4 regions of the Pseudoalteromonas sp. T1lg122 genome follow, and region 1 is predicted to be linked to each of the others. Evidence: predicted binding sites of a transcription regulator. Region 1 holds the regulator's gene; each other region holds the start of a gene.
What was found. The regulator MetJ, encoded in region 1, represses methionine synthesis genes. The targets are predictions, from matches to a motif close to TAGACGTCTAGACGTCTA.
Positions count from the first base shown of each region.

Region 2: a site for MetJ is predicted at 5,172-5,189, ahead of C2M33_RS15040 (methylenetetrahydrofolate reductase). Genes of this name have one in related genera too.
Region 3: a site for MetJ is predicted at 5,323-5,340, ahead of metK (methionine adenosyltransferase). Genes of this name have one in related genera too.
Region 4: a site for MetJ is predicted at 2,377-2,394, ahead of C2M33_RS20700 (homoserine O-succinyltransferase). Genes of this name have one in related genera too.

Region 1 covers NZ_PQCG01000033.1:112,116-120,115, reverse strand. The annotation lists gene hslU (HslU--HslV peptidase ATPase subunit) at 1-371, opposite strand, end outside; gene hslV (ATP-dependent protease subunit HslV) at 383-901, opposite strand; gene C2M33_RS16920 (SPOR domain-containing protein) at 982-1,509, opposite strand; gene priA (primosomal protein N') at 1,526-3,706, opposite strand; gene rpmE (50S ribosomal protein L31) at 3,941-4,156, shown strand; gene C2M33_RS16905 (malic enzyme-like NAD(P)-binding protein) at 4,683-5,924, shown strand; gene metJ (met regulon transcriptional regulator MetJ) at 6,025-6,345, opposite strand; gene metB (cystathionine gamma-synthase) at 6,570-7,829, shown strand; gene metL (bifunctional aspartate kinase/homoserine dehydrogenase II) at 7,835-8,000, shown strand, end outside.
Region 2 covers NZ_PQCG01000032.1:568,614-576,613, forward strand. The annotation lists gene C2M33_RS15020 (hypothetical protein) at 72-473, shown strand; gene C2M33_RS15025 (helix-turn-helix transcriptional regulator) at 477-794, shown strand; gene C2M33_RS15030 (sensor domain-containing diguanylate cyclase) at 1,125-2,066, shown strand; gene C2M33_RS15035 (M16 family metallopeptidase) at 2,102-4,987, opposite strand; gene C2M33_RS15040 (methylenetetrahydrofolate reductase) at 5,235-6,191, shown strand; gene C2M33_RS15045 (sensor domain-containing diguanylate cyclase) at 6,188-7,156, opposite strand; gene C2M33_RS15050 (DEAD/DEAH box helicase) at 7,205-8,000, opposite strand, start outside.
Region 3 covers NZ_PQCG01000032.1:675,722-683,721, forward strand. The annotation lists gene C2M33_RS15465 (NRAMP family divalent metal transporter) at 1-106, opposite strand, end outside; gene hpf (ribosome hibernation-promoting factor, HPF/YfiA family) at 557-913, opposite strand; gene ppnP (pyrimidine/purine nucleoside phosphorylase) at 1,096-1,407, opposite strand; gene C2M33_RS15480 (hypothetical protein) at 1,681-2,106, opposite strand; gene C2M33_RS15485 (GCN5 family acetyltransferase) at 2,469-2,891, opposite strand; gene tkt (transketolase) at 3,184-5,175, opposite strand; gene metK (methionine adenosyltransferase) at 5,442-6,593, shown strand; gene C2M33_RS15500 (diacylglycerol kinase) at 6,646-7,050, opposite strand; gene C2M33_RS15505 (START domain-containing protein) at 7,120-7,740, opposite strand; gene C2M33_RS15510 (CYTH and CHAD domain-containing protein) at 7,778-8,000, opposite strand, start outside.
Region 4 covers NZ_PQCG01000034.1:537,469-545,468, forward strand. The annotation lists gene metH (methionine synthase) at 1-298, opposite strand, end outside; gene C2M33_RS20695 (homocysteine S-methyltransferase family protein) at 308-1,375, opposite strand; gene C2M33_RS20700 (homoserine O-succinyltransferase) at 1,365-2,312, opposite strand; gene ettA (energy-dependent translational throttle protein EttA) at 2,559-4,232, shown strand; gene C2M33_RS20710 (PilZ domain-containing protein) at 4,558-4,923, shown strand; gene C2M33_RS20715 (histone deacetylase family protein) at 4,977-5,885, shown strand; gene cyoE (heme o synthase) at 5,965-6,849, opposite strand; gene cyoD (cytochrome o ubiquinol oxidase subunit IV) at 6,992-7,351, opposite strand; gene cyoC (cytochrome o ubiquinol oxidase subunit III) at 7,351-7,986, opposite strand; gene cyoB (cytochrome o ubiquinol oxidase subunit I) at 7,983-8,000, opposite strand, start outside.

The DNA of each region.
Region 1 (8,000 bases):
TCAGCGCGGTGTTTAAATTTTTTGGTTTGCTGTTCACGGGTCATTTTAATTGAGATATCAACTAAATCACGAATGATAGTCTCAACTTCTTTACCAACATAGCCCACTTCAGTGAACTTTGTTGCTTCAACTTTAATGAAAGGCGCATTAGCAAGTTTTGCAAGGCGACGAGCAATTTCTGTTTTACCCACACCAGTAGGGCCAATCATTAAAATGTTTTTTGGTGTTACTTCGGCGCGTAGCTCGTCGCTTAGTTGCATACGGCGCCAGCGATTACGTAGCGCGATTGAAACTGCTTTTTTAGCTTTAGCTTGGCCAATAATGTGTTGATCTAGCTCGTGAACGATTTCTCTTGGCGTCATCTCAGACATGGCAGTTCCTATTACAATTCTTCAATAGTTTGGAAATTATTCGTGAATACGCAGATGTTGCCGGCAATAGTAAGGCTTTTCTCTACAATTTCACGTGCACTTAGGTCGGTGTTTTCTAGCAGCGCTGTCGCTGCTGATTGTGCGAAGTTACCACCACTGCCAATCGCAATAAGGTCGTTTTCTGGCTGCACAACATCACCGTTACCTGTGATGATCAATGAAGCGGTTTCGTCAGCTACCGCGAGTAGTGCTTCGAGCTTTCTAAGTGCACGATCACTACGCCAATCTTTAGCCATTTCAACGGCAGCCTTGGTTAAGTTGCCTTGGTGCATTTCTAATTTGCTTTCAAATCGTTCGAAAAGGGTGAAGGCATCAGCAGTACCGCCAGCAAAACCAGCGATTACTTTGCCATTATAAAGACGTCGAACTTTGCGGGCGTTGCCCTTCATTACGGTGTTACCAAGTGAAACTTGGCCGTCGCCACCAATAACGACCTTGTCGTCGCGGCGTACACTTACAATAGTGGTCATGATTATTCCTCATCATCGAGCGGCAAGGCCGCTCGTAAAAAGCGATTGATGAGGTGTTTATATGGGTGAATGAACTAAAATCAAGTCCAAAGCCAAATTCCGCAGCCCATTATTTTGATACGTTTAAGTTTATTCTTATCACTTTCGGCCATACGTTTGGTTTCGTATGGGCCTAAGCGCACTTTATACCACGTACCATTACTGCCTTCGGTGCGTTTAACTTCAGCAACTAATCCAGCAAAAGCGATTTTAGCTTTCAGCGCTTGTGCCTGATCCATAGTTCTAAAAGAGCCGCATTGCATTACATACGGGCCTTTTTGCTCAATTTCTTTTACTTCAACCTGAACTTCGTGGTCTTTAATTTCCTGAATAAATTCAGGAGGCTCAGGGAGTGGAATAACTTCTTCTTCTTTTTTAGTAGGGTTTGCTTGTTGCTCTACTAACTCAGGATCGGCATTGTGTTTGATAAACCACAAGCCATAACCAAACCCGCCTACTAAAATAAGCGCAATTAAAACAAGGAGAACAGGGAAGGGCTTTTTCGCCGGGGCTTGTTTTTTATTATTTCGATTTGCTGGTTTTTTATTTATGTAATCGTGTTGTGCCATGACTCTTAATTGGCCTTTAAATCATATCTATAGGATCAACATCTAAGCTCCAACGCACCTTTTGCGCTAATTTACTGGTGCTTATATAGTCGACCATTTGCGCTAAATATTGGTGTAAGTGGGAGCGTTCCTGCGCCTGAATATGTAATTGAAAGCGATATTTACCTGCCACACGTTCCAGTGGCGCAGGTATCGGACCGAGCAATTGTATACCAGATATGTTCTGGACAGGAACCAAATCAGTTAAAAAATCCACCACTTGATTAATGTTATGCCCTTCTGCACGCACAATGGCCATATTGGTGATTGGAGGTAGTTGGGCATCTTCTCGTTCTGTCAGTGCATAGCGGGCAAAATCCTGATAGCCATTGTTTACTAAGTCTTGTAGTAGCGGGTGCTCAGGAAAGTGCGTTTGTAATAATACTTGCCCAGGTTCACCACTGCGACCAGCACGACCAGCCACCTGCGTGACAAGTTGCGCTAAATGCTCGGTTGCACGAAAGTCGCATGAATATAAACCACTGTCGACATCTAAGATCAAAACAAGGCTAACATCAGCAAAGTGGTGGCCTTTTGCTAACATTTGCGTACCAACAAGAATGCGGGCACCGCCTTGATTGATATCATCAAGGGCTTTTTCTAAGCTGCCTTTACGACGAGTTGAATCTCGGTCGATACGACTAATTGGAATATCAGGGAAGGTTTGCGTTAAAAACTCTTCGATTTGCTCTGTGCCTTTACCATTAGGGAAAATCTGTGTGCTACCGCAATCAGGGCACTGATGAGGCACTTGATGTTGCTCACCGCAGTGATGACATATCATCTGGCCAATGGCTTTATGAAAGGTTGCACTGGTGCTACAACGTGAGCACTCACTTAGCCAACCACACTCATGACATATAAGAGTAGGTGAAAAACCGCGACGGTTTAAAAACACCATCACTTGCTTACCACGTTCTAAATGCTGGCGCATATAGGCGAGGCTAGCATGGGCAATACCTGCTTGCTCAGGTTGCCCTTTCATGTCCATTAATTGGAACTGGTTAGCTGTGCTGGTTTGGGCCCGCTCAGTAAGACTCAATAACTGGTATTTGTTATTTATTGCTTTATGTAAGGTTTCAAGTGCTGGCGTGGCACTGCCTAAAACCAGCGGGATATTATGCTGATATGCTCTATAAGCGGCTAAATCTCTGGCATGATAACGTAATGTGTCTTGCTGCTTAAATGAGCTGTCGTGCTCTTCATCAACAATGATCATACCAAGTGATAAAAAAGGTAAGAAAATACTCGAACGTGTGCCGATCACTATGGCACAGCTGCCTTTTTCACAGAATCGCCAAGTTTGTAAGCGTTCGTTATCTGTTAGAGCTGAGTGCCACAGCATAATGGGGGTATCGGGAAAGCGGCGACGAAAACGGTTGACCGTTTGTGGCGTTAAGCCAATTTCAGGCACTAATACTAAGGCTTGTTGGCCTTTTTTAAGTACTTCTTCAAGGCATTGTAAGTAAACTTCGGTTTTACCACTACCGGTGACACCTTCAAGTAAAAAGCTAGTAAATCCGCTGGCTTGATTAATGCTGGTACAAGCAACAGCTTGTTCTTTATTAAGGACGGGTTTGTCACCCACCGTTGGCGCGCGCTGCTGCCACTGATTATCATGCTCGATAAACTGGGTGATTAGTTCTTTATCGAGCAGGCTATCGATGGTTTTTTTTGTAAATCCAAGTGCTTTTAATTCGGTAACCGATGACTTGCCCGATTCGGCTAACTGCTTTAATAAACTTAACTGGGTTTTTGCTTTTAGTGACGGAAGTTTTGCCCCTTTATCAGTTAATTCAACCATATTAATGCTGGTTTTATCTGGGCATTCGCCTTGTCTTAATGCAGCCGGAAGCGCTGTATGAATGGTCTCGCCCAATGGATAACAGTAGTAACGAGCAGTAAATTTCAGTAGTGCTAAATGCTGAGTCGATAAAACAGGGGTCTCGTCGATGATATCAATAATCGGCTTTATTTTGTCAGCAGGTACATCTGTTGATGTTTTTAATGCTAGGACCACCGCGACCTTTTTTTGACTACCAAATGGCACTCGAACGCGCATGCCAGGCTTTAACTCAGGGCTATGCAGCAGCTGTTCAACTTTATAATCGAAGGTACGCTGTAAAGGGACTTTTATGGCAACTTCTACAAAGTGCATAACAACTCAACTGAAACAAAGATAGGAAGATAATGTACTAAAATTACAGTTAAAAACCTACCAACAAATTACTGAACAACCAGTCATTTGATTAATTTTTTAGCGAAAGATGCATTTAAAGCTTGTCGCAAGGTCGCTTGAGCTATAAAATACGCGGCCTATTAATTGTATTAACTGCGTATGGTGCCAGACTTCGGGTTTGGAGAGCGATACGGCCTTAACTAGAGGTTCCCTATGAAAGAAGGTATTCACCCTAAGTACGAAGCTATCACTGCAACTTGTTCATGTGGTAACAAATTCGAAACTAGCTCAACTCTTTGTAAAGACATCCACTTAGACGTATGTTCTGAGTGTCACCCGTTTTACACTGGTAAGCAAAAGATTTTAGACACTGGCGGCCGTGTTGATCGTTTCAACAAGCGCTTCGGTGCACTTAGCAGCAAGAAGTAATTTCTGCTGTTTTGTTAAAAGAAGCACCTTAGGGTGCTTTTTTTATGCCTAAAATTCTTAACACTGCCACTCACTCGCTCATCATCTTCACTTGTGTATCTTGCATAACTATTTCTGGCTGTTATGCCCATTATGTCGCTAATTTTGCAGACAAAGTGCCACCCCTTGGCTATATTCTTTTTTGTATAAACTTTCATAAAAGTTATTAAAAATAATAAATTTAAATAACTTTGTGAGTAAATGCTGTGAACTTCGTTGAAATGGCTATTTCGGGCTAATTTCGGCTAATTGCAGTGTACGTGCGTATAAAATACAAAAACACGTGCTTAAAAGGTCATAAATAGGTGAATTTTTATGTCTGATTAATCGCAACTATGTGCAGAAATTGTTGGGAAATCCTTTAAAATTAAGCGATATAGCATATAACAGGATAGACCTGATAATACTTGGAATTTTTATACATTACAGGTATCGTACTGATGCAAGCTCTCTCACTTTTTAACTTTTTGCAGGATACTATCGCGTTATGTCAGATTTTCGTGAACAAGCATTACATTACCACGCTCACCCCGTTCCAGGTAAAATTAGTGTTGAACTAACCAAGCCAGCCGAAACGGTTAACGATCTCGCTTTAGCTTATAGCCCAGGTGTGGCTGAACCAGTCCGTGAAATTGCTGCTGATCCAGCAAATGCCTATAAATACACAGGCAAAGGCAACATGGTTGCGGTTATTTCAAACGGTACCGCAATTCTAGGTTTAGGTAACTTAGGCCCGCTTGCATCAAAACCTGTAATGGAAGGTAAAGCGTTACTATTCAAACGTTTTGCTGGCCTTGACTCAATTGATATTGAAGTTAAACACCGCACAACAGAAGATTTCATCAATACGGTTGCAAATATCGCTGATACGTTTGGTGGTATCAACCTAGAAGATATTAAAGCACCTGAGTGTTTTGAAATCGAAAAAGCACTTATTGAACGCTGTAGTATCCCAGTTTTCCACGATGACCAACACGGTACAGCGATTGTTACTGCGGCAGGTATGCTTAATGCCCTTGAAGTTCAAGGTAAAGATATCGAAGATGCCATCATCGTGTGTTTAGGTGCTGGTGCTGCAGCCGTTGCCTGTATGGAACTACTTATTAAGTGTGGCGCACTGCGTGAGCATATCTATATGCTTGACCGTAAAGGTGTGATCCATACTCGTCGTGATGACTTAAATGAGTACAAGCAATTATTTGCTAACAACACTGATAAACGTACGTTGCAAGACGTTATTGCTGATGCCGATGTATTTGTAGGTGTATCGGGTCCTAACTTATTAACTGCTGATGATCTTAAATTGATGGCAGACAAGCCTGTGGTGTTTGCATGTTCAAACCCTGATCCTGAGATCGCACCAGCGCTTGCACACAGTGCACGTAATGATTTAATTATGGCAACGGGTCGTTCAGATTATCCTAACCAAGTTAACAATGTACTGTGTTTCCCGTTTATTTTCCGCGGTGCGCTTGATGTGCGTGCAACAGCAATTAATGATGAAATGAAGATTGCTGCCGTACACGCTATTCGTGGTATCGCAAAAGAGCCAGTACCAAGTGAAGTATTAAAAGCAGCGGGCGTTGAGTCGCTTGAGTTTGGTGCTGAGTACATTATTCCTAAGCCAATGGATCCGCGTCTTTTACCACGTATTGCACGTGCTGTTGCTGAAGCGGCTATAGAGTCGGGCGTGGCGCAAATCGACATGCCAGAAGATTACATGCGTTAAACTTAATTAGCTATTAGCTATAACGCGCAATAAAAAACTCAGCCAAGGCTGAGTTTTTTTATGTCTGTGATTATCGGCAGTTATCCGATGGCCGAAATACTTATTCTGAATCAAGCACTGGGATTTCTAACCCCATTTCTTGCATAATTCTTTTAACTTCTTCAGGTACCTTTTCAGGGTTGTCTTTACGAAGGTCGTCATCATTTGGTAATGGTTGACCTGTAAAAGCATGTAAGAAAGCTTCACACAATAACTCACTGTTCGTCGCATGACGCAGGTTATTGATCTGGCGGCGTGTACGCTCGTCAGTTAATACTTTTAATACGTTAAGTGGGATCGATACGGTAATCTTTTTTACTTGTTCTGATTTTTTACCGTGTTCTGCATATGGGTGAATGTATTCACCGTTCCATTTAGCCATAAGTTGTTTCGTTGCCTCGGTTGTCAGTGATTTACGCCTTATTCACAGCGCAAGATGCGGAAATTCTATCGCTTTAAAAAAGATAGTCAAATACTAGTTATTTAGCCATCTAGTGGTGTAAATGTATAAACTTCTATGTGTGAGCGATAAATGCTTTGACTTCTCATATTTGATCATCTAACCTTTTAGACGTCTAAACATCCAATCAAAGAATAGGTGATGAAATGAGCGAAAAAAATAAAGCGACGATTGCTGTTCGTCACGGCATCGAAGCCGATAAACATCATGGTGCGGTTGTGCCACCTTTATACTTATCAACCACCTATTCATTTGCTGACTTTGATAGTAAGCGCCAATATGACTATGGCCGCAGCGGTAACCCAAATCGCGACATTTTAGCTGAAACCTTAGCTGAGCTTGAAGGTGGCGCAAAAGGCATTATCACTGCTACTGGTATGTCAGCAGTACACTTAGCGACCCAATTATTAAACAGTGACGATACCTTAGTGATCCCACATGACTGTTATGGCGGTAGCTATCGTTTATTCACCTCGCTTGAAAAACGTGGTCTATTAAAACTAAAAGTATTGGATTTAACGAACACAGATAATCACCAAGAAATTTTGGCGATTAAACCTAAGCTGATTTGGATTGAAACACCAAGTAACCCAATTTTGCGTTTAACAGACATTAAAGCAATCACTCGCATCGCTAAGCAGTGCGGTGCTTTGGTTGCGGCTGATAACACCTTCTTATCACCTGCATTACAAAACCCAATTGAATTTGGTGTTGATATTGTTGTGCACTCAACCACGAAATACATCAATGGTCACTCTGATGTGGTTGGTGGTGCGGTGATTGCTGCAACGCAAGAGCTAGGTGATGAGCTGGCTTGGTGGGCAAATAACATTGGTATTACCGGTGCGCCATTTGACAGTTACTTAACGCTTCGTGGTTTACGTACTTTAAATGTGCGTTTAAAGCAGCACCAAGAAAATGCCTTTGCTATTGCTGAGTATTTAGAAAACTCTCCTTATGTAAGCCAAGTTTATTACCCAGGTCTTGCTTCTCACCCGCAGCATGAGCTTGCTAAAGCACAGCAACGCGGTTTTGGTGGCATGGTGAGCTTTGATATTAAAGGCGACATTAACGATGCAGCAGCGTTTTTAACTAGTCTTAAAGATTTTAGCCTTGCTGAGTCACTAGGTGGGGTAGAAAGTTTGATTTGTCACCCTGCAACAATGACACACGCAGGTATGGAGCCTCAAGCGCGTCTTGAAGCCGGTGTAGGCGATACGCTGATCCGTATTTCTGTAGGTATTGAAGATGTAAAAGATCTCATTGCAGATTTAGACCGTGTATTCAATTTAGTTAAGCCAGGTCAAGGCCAACAAGTTACAAAAGCGGCTGTAGAGCAAACACAGCAAGATACACAGCAAAACGCGTCATTCAAGTTAACGCCAGCACATACGGCATTGTGGTAGAAGAAATGGTAAATATTGTTCATAAATTTGGTGGCTCAAGCTTAAGCTCAGCAGATCGTTATCATGCGGTAGCGAACATTGTTTTAGCGAATACAGAGCAGGGCGATTGCATCGTTGTATCGGCATCGGGTAAAACAACCGATACCCTAGTGAAGCTATGGCAGAGTTACC
Region 2 (8,000 bases), on a different contig from region 1:
CATATCGCTGACGGCGTAAAAAACAAAAATAATCATTAAATTTACATCATCAACTTAACAAGGAAACGATGATGAAAAACGACGTACTAAACTCACATAAGCTAGGCAATAAATTTTACTTTCAAGATGGTGATAACCAAATCGCCTGCTTTGGTCACATCATGAGCGGTAAAGAAAAAATATATGTAAACGACGAATTGGTGAGTGAAAAGCGCAGCTTTGGCTTTAAAAGCAATCATGACTTTAACTACCAAGGTAATGCTTATACAGTCAAATTCGAGATGCAAAATATACTCACAGGCAAGGTTGAATGTTCGTTTTATAAAGCCGGTAAATTAGTAAAACAGAGTACTCAAACCTCACTTACTGATAATCCAAAACAAGTGGCTTTGGTTACCTTAGGCTGTTTTCTTGGTGGCGCAATATCGGGTTACGCTGTCGTTACTTTTATTGAACCATTTCTTGGGAAGTAAGTAATGCAACTGAACCCCAATACAATAAAAGCACTTAGGCTTAAATTCGATTGGACGCAGCAGCAACTGGCCGATGCCTGTGATGTAAGCCTACGTACCATTCAACGAGTTGAAAAAGAGGGTGCGGCATCAAAAGAAACCACCATGAGCCTATGTGCAGTGTTTGAAGTACGCCAAGGTGAACTCATTAAGCTCGATGACGAAGTATCAGAACAAAGCACAACACATGCAGTGAGTAAGCAGAATCTCGCTGCCATCGTAGCCGCTTCTTCGTTTGTCAGTTTTGCCCTTGGTATGGCAACGGTATTTGTTATTTTTTAGGAGTGAAAGATGACCAAAGAACAACGCGGCCACGCCACACTGTTCGGCTTTGTAATAGCAACCATGCTATTTGCGCTAGCAGTTAAAATTGGCGCAATGCTTTAGTATTTCCAAGCATATAAATAAAATATAACTGTCAGAACTGAGCGTTGAGCTAGGTGCTGGCAGTTTTTACATATCAGCACCTACAAATATCTGTAGATATCTACTTTCAAATAGCCAAGCTATAAATAAAAGACAACACCTTATTAATTGTTATTTATACAAACCACGGTGAAAACCCAGCATTTATTGCTAATCTTAAAGAAGTGGCAATGGCTAGGAACGAATGTGGTTGAATCAAAAGAGTTTCTAAAATCAATACTCGATACGATCTCTGAGCATATTGTGGTGATTAATGATTCGGGTGATATCAAGTTTGTAAATCGTAGTTGGCAGACCTTTGGCGATGAGAATAATTGCCAGTGTAACACCCAATGGGAAGATCAAAACTACCTTGCTATTTGCAAATCAGCCGCAGTCCATGGCGATGAATTTGGTGCAAAAGCCTACACCGGAATAAACCAAGTTATCAATCAACAACTCACCGAATTTTACCTTGAATACCCATGCCATAGTGATACCGAAAGCCGCTGGTTCATGATGCGCGCAGTGCCTTTAAAACTTGGCACAACAGGTTATGTTGTGATCAGCCACTTAAATATTACCGAACGTAAAATCGCCGAGCAGCAAGTACGAGAACTTGCTCGTATCGATGGTCTCACGCAAATAGCTAACCGACGTCATTTTGACGATTTCTATGAGCAAGAGTGGAGTCGCTGCGCACGTTTAAAGCACCCCTTGTCGTTAGCGATGATCGACCTTGATAACTTTAAGTCTCTTAATGACAACTTTGGTCATCTGGTGGGTGATATTTGCTTAAAAGAAGTGGCAAAACTATTACCAGATTATACTCGCAGACCTGGTGACTTGTGCGCTAGATACGGCGGTGAAGAATTTGTACTGGTACTCGGTAATACGCAAAGCCATCAAGCACAAAAACTCGTGACGCGTTTTATGGCAGCGCTGAATACGCTTCAATTACCAGAGCTTGCCGGTCATCCCTTGACGGTTAGTATTGGTTTAGCAACTATTTACCCAAGTAGCAATGATGATGCCATGTTACTCATTGAAATGGCTGATAGCGCGCTTTATCAAGCAAAAGAAGCGGGTCGAAACCAACTTGTGCTTGCTGATAACATCGAACCATTAAACATAGAACAATGCCCCTAATTAGGGGCATTGATTGGAGTCTATTAATCCAGTTATTACTGAAATACTTTTTCGACATCAAGTACTGCGATATTTTTTGCAGGTATTGCAAGTTTATAGTCAGCAATGACTTTATCCTCAGCAACAAGTTCTGCTGGTTTTTCAGCGTTATACACCATAGGTGATGTTTGCTCTGAGGCTAGACGTGTTTGCATGTCTTTGCCATCACCAGTAATAAACACATAGTGAATATTCTCTGTTTGCAAGTTATCGCGAATAACACGGTTAACATCATCAAGGGTTAGCTTTTCAAGCTTGCCGCGCACATAGTCAACAAAGCTCTCTGTGTTATAGAACTCACTATCAAGCGCATAGCCTAACTGGCGATCTTGGCTTGCAACCATTTGTGGCACAAAGTTAATTAAGAAGTTACGAGTCGCTTCAAAATCTTCTTTACTGATGCCATTTTTAATCAGCTTATCAAGCTCGAATAATGCCGTACGCGTTGCGAAGTGCGCATCGTTATTTGAACGAAGCGGTCGTAACCACACTTGGAAAATTTGCTCTGAACGACCTAAGTTAGCATCAGGTTTAGTTTGGAACATACCACGCGGGAAGTACTCAATATATGCATAGTCACCATAGTTCATACCACGGGTTTGACGAATACGCTGATACAAGAAGCTGTTTGAGCTGCGGTGTTCGCCAAAGTAAGAACGCACTAGCCAAAGCGCTGTCCAGTCATCGCTACTACGAATTGTATCGATTGGGAAACCAAATGACACAGCGGTAGATTGCGCTGATTTTTCAACAATCGTTGCATGATGACCTTTAAGTTCTGGCGCATCAGGGATCGTTAAGCGGCTTTCTTTACCTTGCGGAAGCGATGTTAAATCTTTTAGCATAGTCGATTTAACATCACCCGGGATCGCACCAATTAGACCCACGGTTAACTTAGATTGAGTAAACTGGTTAGCATAAAACGCTTTTACATCGTCAAGTGTCAGTGCTTCAAGATCTGATAAATCACCATAGTTATAGCTTTCATACGGATGGCCTTTATAAAACTGATGATATAGCACTTCTTTACCTAGCTCTTCGTCATTTGACGCTTTCAGACCTGCTTTAATGCTATCAATAAGCTCTTTTTTCAGGCGTTTAAAATCATCTTCTCTAAAGCCAGGGTTTAACAACTGGTCGCTAACAAGTGCATACCACTTCGCAGCATTATCTTTATGTACACGACCACGTAAAGAAATCATCTCTTTATCGATTTGATAGCCAAAGCTTCCCGCCAGTGGGTATAGCGCTTTTTGAATATCTTTGTAGCTCATGGTTTCTGAGCCACCTTGCGCTAGCATTGCAGCTGTGAGTGCCGCTAAGCCTTTTTTGCCTTGTGGATCAGCCGCTGCACCGGTATTGAATAACCAGTTCACATCAACTAATGGTGAGCTATTGGTTTTATCAAGTACTTTAAAATGACGCTCTGTTGGGGCTTGCTCGATACTGGCAACCAAGGCATTTAAATCAACTTCTTGCTCAAAACCCGCCACTTTATCAAGCGCCGACATTGTCACCGTGGTACGGCTAGGATCAACAAAGTACTTGTTTGCTACCGCTTTGATATCTTCTGGCGTGATACTATCAGCCGTGGCGTACAGTTGGTTAATCACCTCTGGGTCGCGCTCAAAATGCATGTAACTTGCAAGTGTTGAAGCAATTGACTGTGATGAATCTAAGCCATTAATGAAGCTGTATTTTAAGTTAGATTTTAAATCCGCTAACTTTTGTGCATCAACTAACTCAGTACGTGCTTGTGCATAAGTACGGTAAATCGCATCACGGGCTTTAGCAAGGTCCGCTTCGTTTTCGACTTTTACAAACACATGTAATAAACCCGGATCTTTAGTATCTGGGTTATAGGTAAACATTTGACTGGCAATTTGTTTATCAACAACAAGCTCTTGATAAAGTGCCGAGTTGTTAGAGAAATACAGCTGCGAGATCAAATCAAGGGCTGCACGGTCTTTTTGAGTAGGATCCCATGCCGTGCCTTTGTAAGACACAAGCAACCAGTGACCTGGTAAACCATCATTTTTCTCATGGATGTATTTTGCTGCTTGTTGTTTTGGTTCAACAGGAATATCTGCTTGGTAATTCCCTTTTTTCCAATTACCCCAATGCTTTTTCACCATTGCCATGGTTTCTTGTGGATCAACATCACCAACAATGACTAAAGATACATACTCAGGCTTATAAAATTTAGCGAAAAACTCTTTACCGTACGCCATTTGATCAGGCATGGCTTCAATGTCTTCAAAAAAGCCCATAGTGGTGTGCTTATACGTATGCTTTTCGAATGCTTCGTTACGAACGGCAGAAAGTAACTTGCGAATTGGGCTGGCATTATTCTTTAAATATTCACCTTTTACAGTCAGCGCTTCGGTGCGGAACTGCTCTTCGCTGTAAGTCAGGTTTTGGAAAATATCAGCTTCGATTTCAAGTACTTTATCTAAATGCTCTTTTGAAAAGTTTAAGTGGTAGTTAGTGTAATCATTGGTTGTGTATGCACGATTATCAACACCTGAGTTCTTTAAAATATCTGAATACACATCTTGCGGAAATTTTTCAGAGCCTTTAAACATCATATGCTCAAAGAAGTGTGCAAAACCGGTTTTACCTGCTTCAACTTCATTACGTGAACCAACCGATACCGGAATCTGCAGTGATACGACATCAGGGTAATCAGTTTTTACTACCATCACGCGAAGGCCATTTTCAAGCTCTTCTAATAGGTAATCTTGGCTAAATACACGGCTATCGTCTTGGCTTACTAGCTGCTCAATTTCGACTTCTTTAACCATGGTTGACTGTGAATTACTTGCGCAGCCACTCAGCGCCAATGTTACAGCAACACTGGTTGCTAATAATCTAAATTTCATAATGTTCCCTTGTTAGTTATTTTTCTCATCTTCATTGCTGCTTGATTATGCATCAAAGTGCCAGAAAATATGAGGGTCAGCGCAATTATTTATGTAAACAGGTGTGTCAATTTAGCGAAACGCCCAGCATTCAACTTGAGTAAAATTCATAGTGATTGAAAAACTTTCAAGAAAAAAATCTATCTAGACGTCTAAATGGCTGCTATATTGTTTGTCATAGACATTAGCACGAGCTGGAATGAGGATTATGGCTTTATCATTACAAGAGAAAATTGAAGACACCAATCAAGGCGTCTACCTAATTGGTACCACACCGCCAAAGTCAGGTACTGATAAAGCACAGCTTGAGACCATTGCCCAAAAGCTACTTGGTCGTTTACACGAAATTGAATACGACGGTGTAATCATTTACGACATTCAAGATGAAAGTAGCCGTATTGCAAAGCCCCGTCCTTTTCCGTTTAAAGAGACTGTCGATCCTCGTGAATACAGTCAGTTACTACGCAGCTTGTCGCAACTTGATGTGATCACATATAAAAGCGTAGCTCAGCGTGGTGAAGCTGAATTTAGTGAGTGGTTAAATGAAACACGCAATGACTTTGAATTAAAAAATTTAGTGCTAGTAGGCAGTCCATCATCTGATGGTGACATCAAATTGAGCCTACCTGATGCGTATAAAGCTTTAGCAAAGCAAGACAATGATGTGTTTTTAGGTGGCGTTACTATTGCCGAGCGTCATGCCAGCAAACGCAATGAACATGAGCGTTTAGTTGAAAAAACAGCACAAGGTTGTAAGTTTTTCATCTCGCAAGCCGTTTACAATGCCCAAGCAACGATTGATTTGATCACTAGCTATGCGCGTAGCTGTAAAGCACAAGGCACAGCACCAAAACGCATTATTCTAACGTTTACCCCGTGTGGTGGTGAAAAGACCTTGGAATTTATGGAGTGGTTAGGTATTTCTGTACCAGAAGCGACTAAATACCGTATGTTAGATTCGGAAAACACCTTGAGTGAATCAGTGCGTATCTGCCGCGAAAATCTCGATTTAATTTTACAAAGCTGCGCGCATTTAGATTTACCGCTAGGTTTAAATATTGAGAGCTTAACCAACCGTAAAGAAGAAATTGATGCGTCAATTAACCTTTACCGTTTACTTAAAGCAACCATGGAGTTAAACCTAGCTGAGAAGCAAATAGCTTAACGTGCTGCCTTAGAGGCTTGCTTTTTCTCATACATATCTTCATCTGCTCGTTTTAATAGCTCAGCAAAGTTTTCTTTTGGCTGAGCTATTACCCCTGAGCCAATACTTAAACTCGTGACAGGAATGCCACGCTTCTCTAAATTCACTTGGAAAGTGGTATTGAGCTTATCAGCGATGCTGTCTATGCAATCACCGGGCTGAACTTGCAATAACGCAATAAACTCATCGCCCCCTAGGCGGCCGATAATATCGGTTTCACGTAGGCATTCTTTCATCGTGTCAGCTAAACAAATCAGTGCGAGATCGCCCACTTCATGACCATACGTATCATTGAGTGGTTTAAAACTGTTTATATCGATAAATAAACAACTAATATCAAAACCAAGACGTTTCGATATATTTAATTTATGTTGGCAAAGCAGGTCTATTGCACGGCGATTATAAATATTGGTCAGTGAATCAAGCATGGCAATTTCACGCATCTGCGTAAAGTTGTCTAACAGTGCAAGGTCATCTTCAACCATATCGCGAAGCTGCTCGATTAACTCTAAAAAGCTAGGTTGGTAATGGGTTTGTTTAAAATCCATAACGCAAAAGGTGCCAAACGGATCACCACTTGGCCAACTAATGGGCACCCCAAGATAAGACTCAAAGCCATCTTTTACCAGCGGGCTGTCATCCCATTGACTATCTTGGCTGGCATGATCAACATAGAGCGGTGCCATATCACGCAGTACTTTTTTGCAAAAAATATTATCGTCAGCGCTTAATTCAGCCCCTGCATCGTAAGGGTTTTCTTGCTGCTCACTGGAAACGATAATGCGATAGACATCATCTGTTTTATGAACGATGAAGCCTGCGGGAGCAGAAAACAGCTCGGTCATGAGATCAATTGTTTTCTGCCACTTTTCTAAGGAGAACTGTTTATCAGCGCGGCGGAACGTCCATTTATTCTCTTCTAACATACTAAACTCTCAACTTTAGCCGGAGGGTAGTATAAATATATGCCAGATTTAGGAACGTCTCCTACTTTTTTGCCCTAAAATACGTTTTTTATCACGAGAGCGACGTGCCTTATTCGTATTTTTACGAACTTGCTTTGGCTCTTTGGTTAAATCTGGCTCATAGCCTGGTAACCACTGCGGCGTGAGTCTTGTATCGAGTAAGATATCTATTTCGTCCAACAGCCACTGCTCATCGATGCTAACCAGCGACATTGCCATCCCTTTCTCACCAGCACGCCCTGTACGACCAATACGGTGTACGTAATCCTCAGCCACATAAGGCAGCTCATAGTTAATCACATACTTTAATGAGGCAATATCAAGACCACGCGCAGCAACATCCGTCGCTACCAGTACTCTTGTCGCACCTGATTTAAAATTTTGCAGTGCTTTATCGCGCGCACCTTGGCTCTTATCACCATGAATAGATTCGGTTTTTAAGCCGTCTTTACACATTTCTTTCGCAAGCACATCAGCGGTTTGCTTAGTGCGAGTGAATATCAATACTTGTTGCCAATTTTTCATGCCAATCATATGTGATACCAGCTCACGCTTACGGTCTTCATCAACCGCATAAACTAGCTGCTCAACTTCAACCGCTGCTGAGTTGCGTTTATTCACTTCAACTAGTTTAGGATCATTTAATAACTGCTTACTGAGTTTAAAGATGCTGTCGTCAAATGTGGCTGAAAAAAGTAAGGTTTGACGCTCTTTTGGCACATGGCGCAAGATACGTTTAATTTCGTCAATAAAGCCCATATCAAGCATGCGATCAGCTTCATCGAATACCAGCGCATTGATACTT
Region 3 (8,000 bases), on a different contig from region 1:
GTGTTGACGCCACTAAATGTGAGCCACCTATGGCGGCTGTGGCCATTAAAATTCCCGGCCCTAATGCATTTAATTTAGATTGCCAATTTGATACTGCTGATTGCATATGCTTTGTGTGTTTTATTCTTAGTAACAAGCAACTTACAGCGTTTTAGGTGAGATTGGAAGCAGAGCAAGTTAGCAAGTTAGCAAGTTAGCAAGTTAGCAAGTTAGCAAGTTAGCAAGTTAGCAAGTTAGCAAGTTAGCAAGTTAGCAAGTTAGCAACACTAGACTGTCTACCACTTGTGTCAAGCCGTTGTTTTTAAAATCTGACTTCTAACGACTGATATCTCCATGTTTGTTCGGCGTTAAAACGCCTCCTACGTCTCGTATCTCGCAAACTTTCCCCTTTACTCTTTCTAACTCATTAACTTTACTCTTTCCCCTAGCAACTCGCTAACTTTTGGAACTTCAATCTGACGGCTAAATATTAAAACCAAAAAAGCCAAGCGTTTCGCAACGGTTGGCTTTTTCAGATTTAGTTTTAAGTCTAGCCGCTTAGGCTAGCGCTCTGTGATTAGGTCAGGTTCATTTCCTGAATGATTTCGTGGGCAATTTCCGGTGTAGTACTGACCGGCTTTTCGTGTAGTTTGGCTTTCATTTGCCCTTTACGATGTTTCAGTGATGCATCAAGTTTTTTTGCAGCATTTGCAATTGCTGGGTACATCACCTCGTCCTCACCTTTTACTGATAAACGCGCACCTTCATAGGTTGTGCTGATCTCAGCTTGGTGTTTGTGATGTTCTTTTGAAAGAATAATATCAAGTGATATTAATGATGGAAAATGGCTAGCAATTTTCGAGAATTTCTCGTTGATATGAGCTCTAACAGCCTCAGTAACGTCAACATGATGACCAGAAATATTAATCTTCATAGGGTATCCTTTTTTCTTGTTACCTCATAATCAGTATTGGGGGCGAATTGAATTAACACAAGCAAAAATTGCAGATATTTAGTAATTGATTGTAACCATAGATGATTTAGATCATGCGTTGCGGATAAAATATGCAAAAGCCCGCAGTACACGGGCTTTTCAGAGAGGTTAACAACTGCTCATTAACTGTACGAACAACAGTAATCTGCAAACTCGCTCACTTTTACTTGAAAGCTTACATTCGCATCAACTGTAAATGACTCCCCTGCTTGCATCGTTTGCCATTCGCTCTCACCGGGTAATAGCACTTGCCAACTGCCACCGTTAAGCTCCATCAACTCTTTTTGGCTTGTTGCAAACTCAAACTCACCCGGTTGCATAAAACCTAACGTTTTCGTGCTGCCATCAGCAAATACCACAGTACGGCTAGACACTTTACCGTCAAAATACACATTGGCTTTTTTCAGCACACTTACATTATCAAACTGAGACATCCTCACTCCTGTTGTTTTGTTATTAAGCTACAGACATTGCCAGTTGTCTGTTTAGCATTCAAGGGGGACTGAGTGAGAAATAATCAAGTCGGGTTAGCTGTAAGCTGTCAGTTTTGAGCAGCTCGTGCAATTGTGGTAGGTCGTGCTTTAGCGCGTCAAGTTAAACACTACGAGAAAGAATATCTATGCAGAGTCATGAATTCTGAGCTGTAATAAATTGCAATTCTCATTGTTTTAAGAGGTATAGACTTTGTTATCTTCGTATGAAGTAAATTAAGACCCCCAAGATTGTTTTTTAGCTATTTCATAGAAACAAATTAGGCTATCTTCTTCACCCTTTGTTAATCGTTTAAATACTTTTGTACATGGAAAAAGCCAGTTATCACCACTTTGAATTCCTAACGTTAACAATTGATCGTTATAACCCCAGACACCACCGTGCTCTTGGATGAAAACTCCACCAATGTATGCACCTAACACCTTACTGATAGTTTCTATTTCATCGTCACTTGGGCTGTCATAGAACAATTTAGATAAAAAACTCCTAGGTATACTGTCATATAGTTTTGACACTATGAGTTCAACTTTTTCAACACTCGACTCCGTAAAATCTAGTGTTATATCAAAATGACACTTAGCGTAATCAACAGCATCTAAAGAATATGCTTCCATCATTGCTGAGATTGTAGGTTCTTCCATTGAGATCTCTAAAGAGATTTAAAAACTTGTTTTATAAAATAATTTACTACGAAGTAGATAACAATACTTACAGTAATTACTAAAGCCAATGAGGGCAGGCCAAGGGGTATTGCTTCAGCTCTTGCATCACCAAAATCACACGCCCCCCGATCTGTTAAGCTGCCACTTAACTCTAGGCATCTATCACTTCTTAGAAAGTCCAATAGCTTGAACCCGACAAGCAAACCTATTAGCGAAGAGATTGAAGAGATTATTCTTTTATGTGATTTTTCATGATGAAACACACCAACCTAACTATTGGGGGTTAACCTTGATTCGTTGTTTGTACGCCTAAGCCATACAAGGTTTGGCGGATATTACATTTAAGCAATACCACGAATGATATCCAGTTTATTTTCTGGTGCATCAACAGACATAAAATTAGGAATAGTCGATTCGGTTCTTCTTGGCCGTTCAAGAAATTGTACTGGCCATTCAGTGACCCTTTCTTCTTTCACATGCTTATACTGCCCTGTTGATGGCTCATCTATATATTCACGCTGGAGAATTAATGCTAATGGCTCTTCAGCTCCAGGTATGTCATTACTACATTCCAGTGCTTCTTCGTAAGTGTCGAAAGCATAGTAATAATCGCTCCCCTCTTCTAAATCAGGAGCACCGTTATGAGGGTGGCACCAAACTCGATATTCTAGTACCTCATCCCACACGTAACCACCACCAGATTTTGCCAAACCAGCATATTCGCCGACTTTATTAGGGTCCAACACTTTTGGATAACTTTTCATAACCATCCTTGAGCAGAAAATATAAGTAAAAAACAAATAGGCGTTTTATCGCGGCTATTTTTGCTTGTTTTATAGCCTATTAATATCAAAGCTATTGGTTAATAGCTAGACACAATTTTCGCGCGAAATAAATTTCACGCTTACGGTGAGTTTTTTTTAAAACTGATGGCTGACGGCTGAAAGCTGCAAAGGTGTTGGGTTTCACTCCGTTCTACCCAACCTACCAGTCAAACACAAAAAAGCCCGCGCTGTGGTTTTACAGGGCGGGCTTTTAAATTTTAGCGGCTAAAGCTTAAAACAAGGCGTTTGCTTTGTTTACGATGTTTTCAACAGTGAAACCAAAGTGCTTGAATAGCTCATCAGCAGGAGCGGACTCACCGAAGGTCGTCATACCAACTACTGCGCCATTTAAACCTACATATTTGTACCAGTAGTCTGCGATACCCGCTTCGATTGCTACGCGGCGTGTTACGCTTGCTGGTAGTACGCTTTCTTTATATGCAGCGTCTTGCTCATCAAATAAATCAGTTGAAGGCATAGATACCACGCGTACTTTTTTACCTTGTGAACGAAGTTCTGCAGCGGCATCTTGTGTAAGCTGTACTTCAGAACCAGTTGCAATAAGGATAAGCTCTGGCTCACCGTCACAGCTAAGTACGTAACCACCTTTTTTCACATCGGCTAACTGCTGTGCAGTACGCGCTTGTTGCTCAAGGCCTTGGCGAGTGAAAATCAGTGACGTTGGGCCATCTTTACGCTCAATAGCTTGTTGCCATGCAATAGCAGACTCAACTTGGTCACATGGACGCCAGTTCACTAGGTTAGGCGTTAAACGCATGCTTGCGATTTGCTCTACCGGTTGGTGCGTTGGACCATCTTCACCTAGACCAATTGAATCGTGCGTGTATACGAAGATACTTGGTTGCTTCATTAGTGCAGCCATACGTACTGCGTTACGTGCGTATTCCATGAACATTAAGAATGTAGCACCGTAAGGAATAAAGCCTTTATGCAGTGCAATACCATTCATAATCGCTGACATACCAAATTCACGTACGCCGTAGAAAATGTAGTTACCGCTTGCATCGTTTGCTTCTAAGCCTTTTGAACCATCCCAAAGCGTTAAGTTTGAACCAGCAAGGTCAGCAGAGCCACCCATGAATTCTGGTAGTAACGGACCAAACGCATTTAATGCATTTTGTGATGCTTTACGTGTTGCTGGGTTTGCTGGGTTTGCTTGTAGCTCTTCGATGTAAGCTTGTGACTTTTCAGTCCAATCAGCTGGTAATTCACCATTGGTACGGCGAGTAAACTCAGCAGCAAGTTCAGGGTATGCACTTGCGTAAGCGGCAAACTTTTCGTCCCAGCTAGCTTCTAGTTGCTTACCTTTTTCTTTGCCATCCCACTCGCTGTAGATTTCAGCTGGAATTTCAAATGCTTCGCCAGTCCAACCTAGGAACTCACGAGATGCTTTAATTTCGTCTTCACCTAGTGGTGCACCGTGACAGTCATGGCTACCTGATTTATTAGGTGAACCGTAACCAATGATTGTTTTACAGCAAATTAACGATGGCTTATCAGTGATGCTACGCGCTTCTTCGATAGCGGCGCGAATTGCATCTGGGTTATGACCATCTACATCGCTTACTACGTGCCAGCCGTATGCTTTAAAGCGCGCTGGCGTGTCATCGCTGAACCAACCTTCTACTTCACCATCAATTGAGATGCCGTTGTCATCCCAAAACGCAACTAGTTTACCTAGGCCTAATGTACCCGCTAATGAACAGGCTTCGTGTGAAATACCTTCCATTAAACAGCCATCGCCCATGAATGCATACGTGAAGTGGTCAACAATATCGTGACCTTCACGGTTAAACTGTGCAGCAAGCGCTTTTTCGGCAATTGCCATGCCCACAGCATTTGTGATCCCTTGACCTAATGGGCCTGTAGTAGTCTCAATACCCGGTGCATAACCATATTCTGGGTGACCCGGTGTTTTTGAGTGCATTTGACGGAAGTTTTTAATTTCCTCTAGTGGTAAGTCATAGCCACTTAAGTGCAGTAGAGAATAGATCAGCATTGAACCGTGGCCGTTAGAAAGAATAAATCGATCTCGGTCTGCCCACTCTGGATTTGTTGGATTATGCTTTAGATAATCGCGCCATAGTACTTCTGCGATATCTGCCATGCCCATAGGGGCCCCAGGGTGACCAGATTTGGCCTGTTGTACTGCGTCCATTGATAAGACGCGAATAGCATTTGCAAGTTCTTTGCGTGATGGCATGAATTCTCCTACCTTTATGTATTTGCGCTGGTTGTTTATGAAGCCCCATTCTTACTTATTGTAAGGGTACAGTGCAATTAAAAATCCGCATTAAATGCACCAATTATGGGCGTTTATTAAGAACAATACGTTATTAGTAATTTTAAATGGACGTCTAGGCGTAAAATTACTATGCAAACATATTTGTTTTAGATAAAATACGCCCCTTAATTTTTTAGCGCTATTACCGACGTTTGTGAAGCGCAATATTTGTGAGCAGAAATACAATGGCAAAACATTTATTTACTTCTGAATCTGTTTCTGAAGGTCATCCGGATAAAATCGCGGACCAAATCTCTGACGCGGTTCTAGATGCTATCTTAGAGCAAGATTCTCATGCCCGTGTTGCATGTGAGACTTACGTTAAGACTGGTATGGTTATGGTTGGTGGTGAAATCACTACTAGCGCTTGGGTTGATATCGAAGAAATCACACGTAAAACAGTACGTGAAATCGGTTACACACACTCAGATATGGGTTTCGATGCTGACTCTTGTGCAATCCTAAACACTATCGGTAAACAATCTCCAGACATCAACCAAGGTGTTGACCGTGCTCGTCCAGAAGACCAAGGCGCTGGTGACCAAGGTTTAATGTTCGGTTATGCATGTAACGAAACTGATGTTTTAATGCCTGCACCAATCACTTATTCACACCGTCTAGTTCAGCGTCAAGCTGAAGTTCGTAAGAGCGGTGAGCTTAACTGGTTACGCCCAGATGCTAAATCTCAAGTAACATTTGCTTACGAAAATGGTAAGCCTGTTGGTATTGATGCAGTTGTTCTTTCAACTCAACACTGTGATTCAATCTCACAAAACGACTTAGTTGAAGCGGTAATGGAAACGATCATTAAGCCAGTGCTTCCAGCTGAGCTTATCTCTAGCGCAACTAAGTTCTTCATCAACCCAACTGGCCGTTTCGTAATCGGTGGTCCTATGGGTGACTGTGGTCTTACAGGTCGTAAAATCATCGTTGATACATACGGCGGTATGGCTCGTCACGGTGGTGGTGCTTTCTCTGGTAAAGATCCATCAAAAGTTGACCGCTCAGCTGCATACGCTGCACGTTACGTTGCTAAAAACGTGGTTGCTGCTGGCCTTGCTGACAAGTGTGAGCTACAAGTTTCTTACGCTATCGGTGTTGCAGAGCCAACATCTATCAGCATCGAGACATTTGGTACTGGTAAATTAGAAGAAGCACGTCTAATCGAATTAGTACGTGAGCACTTCGACCTACGCCCTTACGGCTTAATCCAAATGCTTGATCTTGAGCGTCCTATCTATCAACCGACTGCGGCTTACGGTCACTTCGGTCGTGATGAGTTCCCTTGGGAGCGTACAGACAAAGCAGACGCACTTCGCGCAGCTGCTGGCCTGTAATAGGTTAGATAAAATGAAAAAAGCGCCTTTCGGCGCTTTTTTTATGTCTGATTTAAAGGTAGGTTACTATTTTTTCGTAAACAGCCACACCCCATACCAAAGCAAGAATAAGCAGTGACAATGTTACTGCCGCAGAGGCCATATCTTTAGCACGACCCGATAACACATGGTACTCAATCCCTACTCGGTCAGTCAGCGCTTCTATCGACGAGTTAAGTAACTCGACAATTAACAATAATAAATAAGGAATAAATAGTACTAGCCAATGATTTAATGACTGCGCAAGTACGACAGATAAGGGTAATAAACACACGCCTAGATAAATTTCAGAACGAAATGCAGACTCTTCTTTAAATGCCGCTTTAAAACCTTTAATAGAACATTTTGTTGCTTTTAAAATACGCCCAAAGCCCATGCCATTTGGCTTATTAACTAGGGGAATTTTTGGCTCTTTCATGGTAACCCTTCAAAATCGCAATTACAGCGATGATATGTGTAAATCTAAGCGATGTCACCCGATGATGAGCTAATTTAACGGCTGACACGTGCCGGGAATGCTGCGTGTATTCGCTCTAGAAAACTGATTGTTGGTTAATTGTTCTCTCAGTGCTTGTAGCGTTTTATAAACACTTTTTAACGACACTTTGTTACTTAACCAATGCGGAATGGAACCGCTTGGATCAGCATAGGCTTGATGGCTCACTAACAAGTTACTTTGTTGCTGTTCTAAGCGCCAATAAGCGGTGAGATCTTTGATGCGTACAAGCCCTGCAACTTCGGCTTTTGCATAAGGCTGACTTTTGATTTGTAACTCGGTTTTGTGCTCATCTAAAGCGTGATAACAAGAATAACTCACCAAGTCACGGTCTGACACCGGCCAAGGTGAATTAAAATGAGTATAAACAAGGGTTTCTGAGGGACTTAAGCGCTCCATTAGCGTCACGCTTTTGACATTCTCAAGCCAGTTAGCAGCATTGTCGGTATCACTGAGCAATGCCATAAAGTCACTGGCTTTGGCATTTTTCACCAGCACAGAAGCTTTAATTTCAATAATACCGGTTTCATGCTTTTTATAGCTTACGGTGATGTCGTCTTGCTGTTTGTAGGTTTGCCATTCAATAGGGTTAGCCCAGGCTGATATACTCAACCAAGCTAACCCCATCCATAGGCAAAAGCGCATTTACTTACAGCCAATAGGGATCAGTATTAAATGAAGCGTGACGGCTTTGCTCCATTGCACTGACTAAAAACTCTGACTTTTGATCAAGCCATGCTTGAATTTTTGCCAGCTCTAAATCGTCTTGTCCTGCGCATAACTGCTTTAGATACTCAAGCGTACTTAACTCGTAAATACCATGAGAGATATCGACCCATGGCATACGAAACTCGTTTCTGTCTTCTTTATCG
Region 4 (8,000 bases), on a different contig from region 1:
TACATTTTAAGCCCGCTTCAATCACGTCCCATTTCGATGAGTCGACCATGATCGGTACTTTTGAGATATCTGGCTCTGAGGCAATTAAGTTTAAAAACTTTACCATCGCCGCTTTTGAGTCCAACATGGCTTCATCCATGTTGATATCAATCACTTGCGCGCCATTTTCTACCTGTTCACGGGCAACGTTAAGAGCGGTCTCGTAATCTTCTTCCATGATTAAGCGCTTAAACATAGCCGAACCAGTTACATTGGTACGCTCACCGACGTTAGTAAATACAGCAATTTGGTCAGTCATGTCGGTTTCCTAGTTTAAGTTACACGCTTCAAGGCCCGATAAGCGCATACGCACTTCAAGCTCTGGCAATTGACGTGGCTTAACACCACTCAGACCTTTCGCAAACGCCTTAATATGAGCCGGTGTGGTGCCACAACAACCACCTACAATATTAATAAAGCCAGACTTACCCCAGTCGATAATTTCTTTTGCCATTTCAGGGGCTTCTAAATCATATTCACCAAACTCATTCGGTAAACCGGCATTGGGATGCACCGAGGTAAAGGTTTCGCAAACACGTGATAACTCTTCAACATATTGACGCAGTAAATCAGGGCCAAGGGCACAGTTAAGGCCGATTGATAGCGGTTTAATATGGCGAATTGAGTTATAAAATGCTTCTGTGGTTTGTCCTGATAAAGTACGGCCTGAGGCATCGGTAATGGTGCCTGAGATCATCACAGGTAAACTACGACCAGCTTGCTCGAATGCTTCTTCTACGGCAAACGAAGCCGCTTTAGCATTAAGGGTATCAAAGATGGTTTCTATTAAAATAAGGTCAGCACCACCTTCCATCAGTGCCAGTGTTGACTCAACATACGCAGCCACCAGCTTATCAAAGTTGATATTACGGTAACCCGGGTCGTTTACATCTGGAGAGATAGAGCAGGTTTTTGATGTTGGTCCAAGTACACCGGCTACATAACGCGGTTTGCTAGGATCGTTTGCTTCAAACTCATCACAGACGCTGCGTGCAAGTTTCGCTGATTCGAGGTTGATTTCGCGGCTAAGGCTCGCCATATCGTAATCTTCCATCGAAATAGTCGTGGCATTAAAGGTATTCGTTTCGATGATATCAGCCCCCGCCTCTAAATAGGCACGATGAATATCCGCAATGATTTTTGGCTGAGTCAGGCTTAATAAATCGTTATTACCTTTAATAAGTACATGCCAGTCTTTAAAGCGCTCACCGCGATAATCCTGTTCTTCTAATTTATGTTCTTGGATCATGGTGCCCATCGCGCCATCGAGGATTAAAATTCGCTGTTTCAGCGCCTCGGTTAATTGTTCGCGTTTATTCACTGCATTACTCGGCATAGTTGTTAGTCCTTACATCTTGGCTAACTAAGTTAATATCATACGGTGTAGTTTGGTACACATAATAGTTTAACCAATTCGAAAACAATAAAAAGGCATGGCTTTGCCAGGTCTTCGACGGTTCGTTGTCTGGGTTATCGTCTGGGAAGTAATTTTCTGGCTTAGGCGCATCCGCTGATTTTTCTTGGTCGCGCAAATACTCCCCTTTAAGGGTATGTGCATCGTACTCTGGATGGCCAGTAATATACACTTGGCTGCCTGATTTATTTTTAATTAAGTAGGCACCTACTCGCTCAGAACCAGCTAACACCACCAAATCATCGCAGGCAGTGATCTTGTCGATATCAATATGACCATAGCGAGAGTGTGGCACTAAAAAGGTATCATCAAAACCACGAGTGAGTGCTGCATGGTCAAAATAACTTTTATGGGTAAATACGCCGCTTAATTTATTTGGTTTAAGTTCGCGCTTAAGGCCATAGTGATGATATAGACCCGCATGGGCCGCCCAACACGAAAACAGCGTAGACGTAACATGTTGCTCTGCCCAATCTAAAATAACTTTTAGCTCGTCCCAGTAAGCAACTTCGTCATACTCTAAATGAGCAAGCGGTGCCCCAGTGATAATCATGGCATCGTAGTTATTATCTTTCACTTCTGAAAAATAGCGATAAAACGTATCCATGTGCTGCTCAGAGTGACTACTGGTGCGGTGAGTATCTAAGCGCAACAGCTCAACATTAACTTGTAGCGGTGAATTAGCTAACAAGCGAATAAACTGCACTTCGGTTTCAACCTTGTTTGGCATTAAGTTTAAGATGGCCAAACGCATTGGGCGTATCTCTTGCGTTTTCGCGCGACTTTTTGGCATTACAAACACGTTTTCTTGGCGTAATTTTGCAATGGCTGGCAATTCATCTTTTACTGTAATGGGCATAGCTGGCTCCGAGCATACTTATCTGACTGCTAATTATGAACGGATAGTTAGAAATTTCAACCTCTAGATGTTTAGATGTCCAAACGAAATGATATTTCTGAGTGGTCATTAATTGAAATGTATGGCTTTTTGAGTAAATAACACCTTGATATTAAGCCTATCATAAACGCTGAATTCTGTATTTTGAGGTAGTTTGGGTATACAATACTTGCTGTTAATTTTTATTATAAATTGAAGGCTTCTTTCATGGTGTTACCAGACAAGTTTATATTCTCGATGAGTCGAGTATCTAAGGTTGTGCCACCTAAGCGCACTATCTTAAAAGATATTTCTTTACACTTTTTCCCAGGCGCAAAAATTGGTGTGCTAGGTCTAAACGGTGCAGGTAAATCGACGTTACTGCGCATTATGGCCGGTGTTGACCAAGACTTTGAAGGTGAAGCTCGCCCTCAACCAGGCACTAAAATCGGTTACTTACCGCAAGAACCGCAGCTAGACGAGAACAAAACAGTTCGCGAAACAGTAGAAGAAGCGGTAAGCGAAGTTAAAAATGCATTAAATCGCCTAGATGAAGTATACAACGAGTATGCAATGGACGGCGCTGACTTCGATGCACTTGCGAAAGAGCAAGGCGAACTTGAAGCTATCATCCAAGCACACGATGGTCACAATATCGACAACGTGTTAGAGCGTGCAGCTGATGCATTACGTCTTCCACCTTGGGATGCAAAAATTGAACACCTTTCGGGTGGTGAGCGTCGCCGTGTTGCGATCTGTCGTTTACTACTTGAAAAACCAGATATGCTTATTCTTGACGAACCGACCAACCACTTAGACGCTGAGTCAGTTGCTTGGTTAGAGCGCTTCTTACACGACTACGAAGGTACCGTAGTTGCTGTAACCCACGACCGTTACTTCTTAGATAACGTAGCAGGTTGGATTTTAGAACTTGACCGTGGTGAAGGTATTCCTTGGGAAGGTAACTACTCATCGTGGCTTGAGCAAAAAGATTTACGTTTACAACAAGAACAGAAATCTGAAAAAGCACGTCAAAAATCAATCGCACAAGAACTTGAATGGGTTCGTTCAAATCCGAAAGGCCGTCAAGCTAAGTCTAAAGCACGTATGGCACAGTTCTCTGAGCTACAGCAAAACGATTACCAAAAGCGTAACGAAACGAATGAACTATTCATTCCACCGGGTCCACGCTTAGGTGACCAAGTTATCGAAGTGAAAGGCCTGAAGAAGAGCTTTGGCGATCGCGTATTAATCGATGACCTAAACTTTGCAATGCCGAAAGGCGCTATCGTAGGTATTATCGGTGCCAATGGTGCGGGTAAATCGACGCTATTCAAAATGCTAAGTGGTGAAGAAACGCCAGATAGCGGTGAGATCATTGTTGGTGAAACCGTTGAACTTGCAACGGTTGATCAGTTCCGTGGCGACATGGACGAGAGCAACACGGTTTTCCAAGAAATCTCTAACGGTCAAGACGTATTGAAAATTGGTAACTTTGAATTCCCAAGCCGTGCCTATGTTGGCCGCTTTAACTTCAAAGGTAACGACCAACAAAAATTCGTTAAAGACTTATCAGGTGGTGAGCGAAACCGTTTACACCTAGCTAAGCTATTAAAAGCAGGTGGTAACGTATTACTACTGGATGAGCCAACCAATGACCTAGACGTTGAAACACTACGTGCACTTGAGAACGCTATTTTAGAGTTCCCTGGCTGTGTAATGTGTATCTCGCATGACCGTTGGTTCCTTGACCGTATTGCTACACATATTCTTGATTACCGTGACGAAGGCCAAATTAACTTCTTCGATGGTAACTACACAGAATACGAAGAGTGGTTGAAGAAAACCTTAGGCGCAGAAGCGGCACAACCTAAGCGTATTAAATACAAAAAAATTGGCTAATTAGCTGATACTTAAAAAGCCCCAACTTAGGGGCTTTTTTGTTGCAGTAAGCTTTACTATCACTCACTCCATTATGATCTATACTTATTAATACCAATTCGCTTAATTATGTAGTCAATTTTGAGGCAAGGAAACCTCGTTGATAGCAAGGCAAAAATTTCGTTATTTAGTTATGCTCGGCAATTGCTCCTGCATTGCTCTACCTTCTGCATCCATGCAGTCGTAAATCAGAAGTTTTTAACGCAGTTAGCGACAGGTTTAATCCCTCAAAATGATTAAGTATTATTAAGGATTGGTATACGTTAATAAAGTTGGAGATACAGCTATGAATGAACGCAGAGAGTTTTCGCGGGTATTATTTTATTGCCCTGCGATACTTCGCATTGAAGGTAACGACTATCACTGTCAGTTACTTGATCTATCTTTGCAAGGTGCGCTTATAACTAAAAGTGATTCATTTTTAGTGCCTATTCATAGTAAAGCTGACTTAATCTTTACCCTGCCAGAGTCATCAATCGAGATTAAAATGCAAGTGGAGCTATGTCATGTTGAGCATCAACATGCAGGCCTTCGCTGTGAACATATCGATATTGATAGTATTACTCACTTAAAACGGTTGATTGAGCTAAATCTGGGTGATGAAGCATTATTACATCGCGAGTTAGGCCATTTAATTCACGCGCCAGAGTAAACTTTTATCGGTAGATTCGTTATGCTGTAGCAAATTCAGCTATTCAATGAGCTATGCAGTTAAATCCCCACTTACCCTTGGTGTATCACCCAAATTACTCGTTTAGTTTCGATCCTAACCATCGCTTTGTGATGAGTAAGTTTGCTTATTTATATGAGCATGTACAAAGCCTTGGATTAATAAATGATAACCTAACTCAACCACTGCTCGGCAGCCCTGAGCCTCTTGAATTAGTGCACTGCGAAAACTATATCCACGACCTTTGGCACAATCGATTAGATGAAAAAGCAATGCGCCGCATTGGCTTACCTTGGTCAAAAGAGCTAATGGCACGTACTTTTACCGCTCCTTTGGGCACCTTGCAAACGGCACGTTTAGCACTTAAACATGGTATTGCTTGCCACTTAGCTGGAGGCACTCACCATGCACATACTGATTTTGGTTCGGGCTATTGCATGGTAAACGACCTCGCGTTTACCAGTGAAACCCTGATAAAAAGTGGTGAAGTGACCAATGTACTTATTTTTGACTTAGATGTTCATCAAGGTGATGGTACCGCTGCGATGTTAGCGCATCAGCCTTATGCTTATACCTGCTCTATTCACTGTGAGAAGAATTTTCCGTTTCGCAAATCAGCCAGTGATTTAGACATAGGTTTAGCGCCGAATGTCGCTGATAGTGAATACTTAGGCGTAGTTGACGATACGCTGAGTTATTTATTAAACACCTTAAACCCAGACTTAGTGCTTTATGATGCAGGTGTTGATGTTTGGCAGCAAGATGGTTTAGGGAAACTCGATATAAGCTGGCAAGGGATTGAGCAACGCGACCATTTAGTTCTCAAGCGTTGCCTTGAGCACAATGTGCCTGTCGCAACAGTAATTGGAGGTGGTTATGATAAGGACCATCGCCGTTTAGCGGCTCGTCATGGCATTGTGGTAGAGCAAGCTGCCCGCTTTTAAAAACGATAAAGAAAAAAGGCCCGGAGGAGACTTCCGGGCCTTTGCTACTGTAACATTGGGATATGTTAGCAACTTTTTTCTAAGTTAAAACAAGTAGCTGTGGAGCTACTGAATGGTAATCTAAAGCCATCGCTATGCTCAAAACCGTGATGTTTACAATTGAAAAAGCAAACACTTGGCGCGCCCACCCGCTTACATCAATATTGCGACGATAGCCACGGAGCGCCATTAGCAACCACCAAAAACTCGTTGTACAGGCTACAGCCATAAAGGCTAAACCTGTATAACCACTAATGGTTAATAACATCACAACCAACGCATACACGGCGATATATAAAACAATGTGATGCTTTGCCTTCTCGATCCCCTGCGCTACAGGTAACACGGGAATTCTGGCCGCTTGGTAGTCGTTATAACGAAAGATTGCAATTGCATATGAATGAGGCATTTGCCATAGACTAAACATGACCAATAAAATCACAGCACCGGCATCAAACTGCCCAGTCACGGCACAATAACCCACAACAGGCGGTACTGCGCCAGATAAACTACCTACAAAGGTGCCATACACAGAACGACGTTTCATATATAAGCTGTACACACCTACGTAGATGACGTAACCAAAAGTAGCAAATAAGAGTGCCACTACGTTGGTATACACAGCTAATAAACCGAAACCAATAACACCAAGCACGATGCCATGTGCCATAGCCGCCTTTGCTGACATTTCGCCAGTCACTGTGACGCGTTTGCGAGTGCGCGCCATAGCAACATCAATATCACGATCAATTACGTTATTAATCGCGCATCCTGATGCCACTACTAAAGATAACCCTAGCAAGGTTGCGATCATTAACCATGGGTCAATGTCACCACGAGAGGCTAGCAAGAATCCCCCCGCGACAGAAATCAAATTACCCATGATAATGCCAGGTTTAGTGACATTTAAATAACGTCGAAACACTTCCTCGACTCCTCTAATTTTCAGCACAAACGCAATATTACGAAAGAAACTAGTTAGTAACAGACTGTAAGAACTGGAGACACAACCTCAGACTAACCAGCTCCTTTCGTAAATCTTTTTACCAATTACAAAGTAATTGTTATTAGTACATCATCATGGCGTTCGATTCGTAGATGATCCACACCGACAAACCAACCACCATCACGATGATTAAAGCACTAAAGATAAACGACATTGAACTTGCTTTGCCGTCTTCAGTTTTGAAGTTTAGGTGTAAGAAATATTTCAAATGCACCCAAATTTGCACAATTGCCATGCTCACGATGCACCATACGGTGGTCGTTTTAGAAAACGAACCACTCATTACAGCCCAAAATGGAATAGCCGTTAAAATCACTGACAATACGAAACCAATTAAATAGTCTTTAACGCTGCCATGTGATTGCTCATTATGTGCGTGTACTTCTAAGTTATTAATTACATGTGATTCACTGTGACTCATTACATTGCTCCCATTAAATAAACAACGGTAAATACACAGATCCACACCACATCTAAGAAGTGCCAGAATAAGCTTAAACAACTTAGGCGTGTCACTGTTTGTGGGTTTAAACCACGGCGAATAACTTCAATCATCATTACCGTCATCCAAATTAGACCCGCAGTAACGTGAAGACCGTGTAAGCCCACTAAAGAGAAAAACGATGTTAAAAAGGCACTTTGTTGTGGGCCATTACCGTGTGCAATTAGGTGATGGAATTCATACACTTCCATACCAATGAACACAGCGCCAAAAGCAAAGGTAACCAGCAACCAAGTTAACGTAGCCGCCTTTTTCTGCCCGTGAGCAGAGATCATCGCAAAGCCAAATGTGATACTACTAAGTAGTAGTGCTGCGGTTTCAACCGCCACAAAATCAAGTTCAAAAATGTCTTTACCCGACACACCGCCAGCAGTGTTCATGAACAATACTGCGTAGGTTGCAAAGAATGATGCAAACAGCAGACAGTCAGTCATAAGGTATAGCCAGAAGCCAAATACGGTGTTACCACCTGTATCGTGGTGATCATGGTCATGTGCATCGACATGACCGTGTGCGCCGTTTAAGGTGTCTAGTCCAGCAGGAATGGCACTCATGCATTCACCTCCTT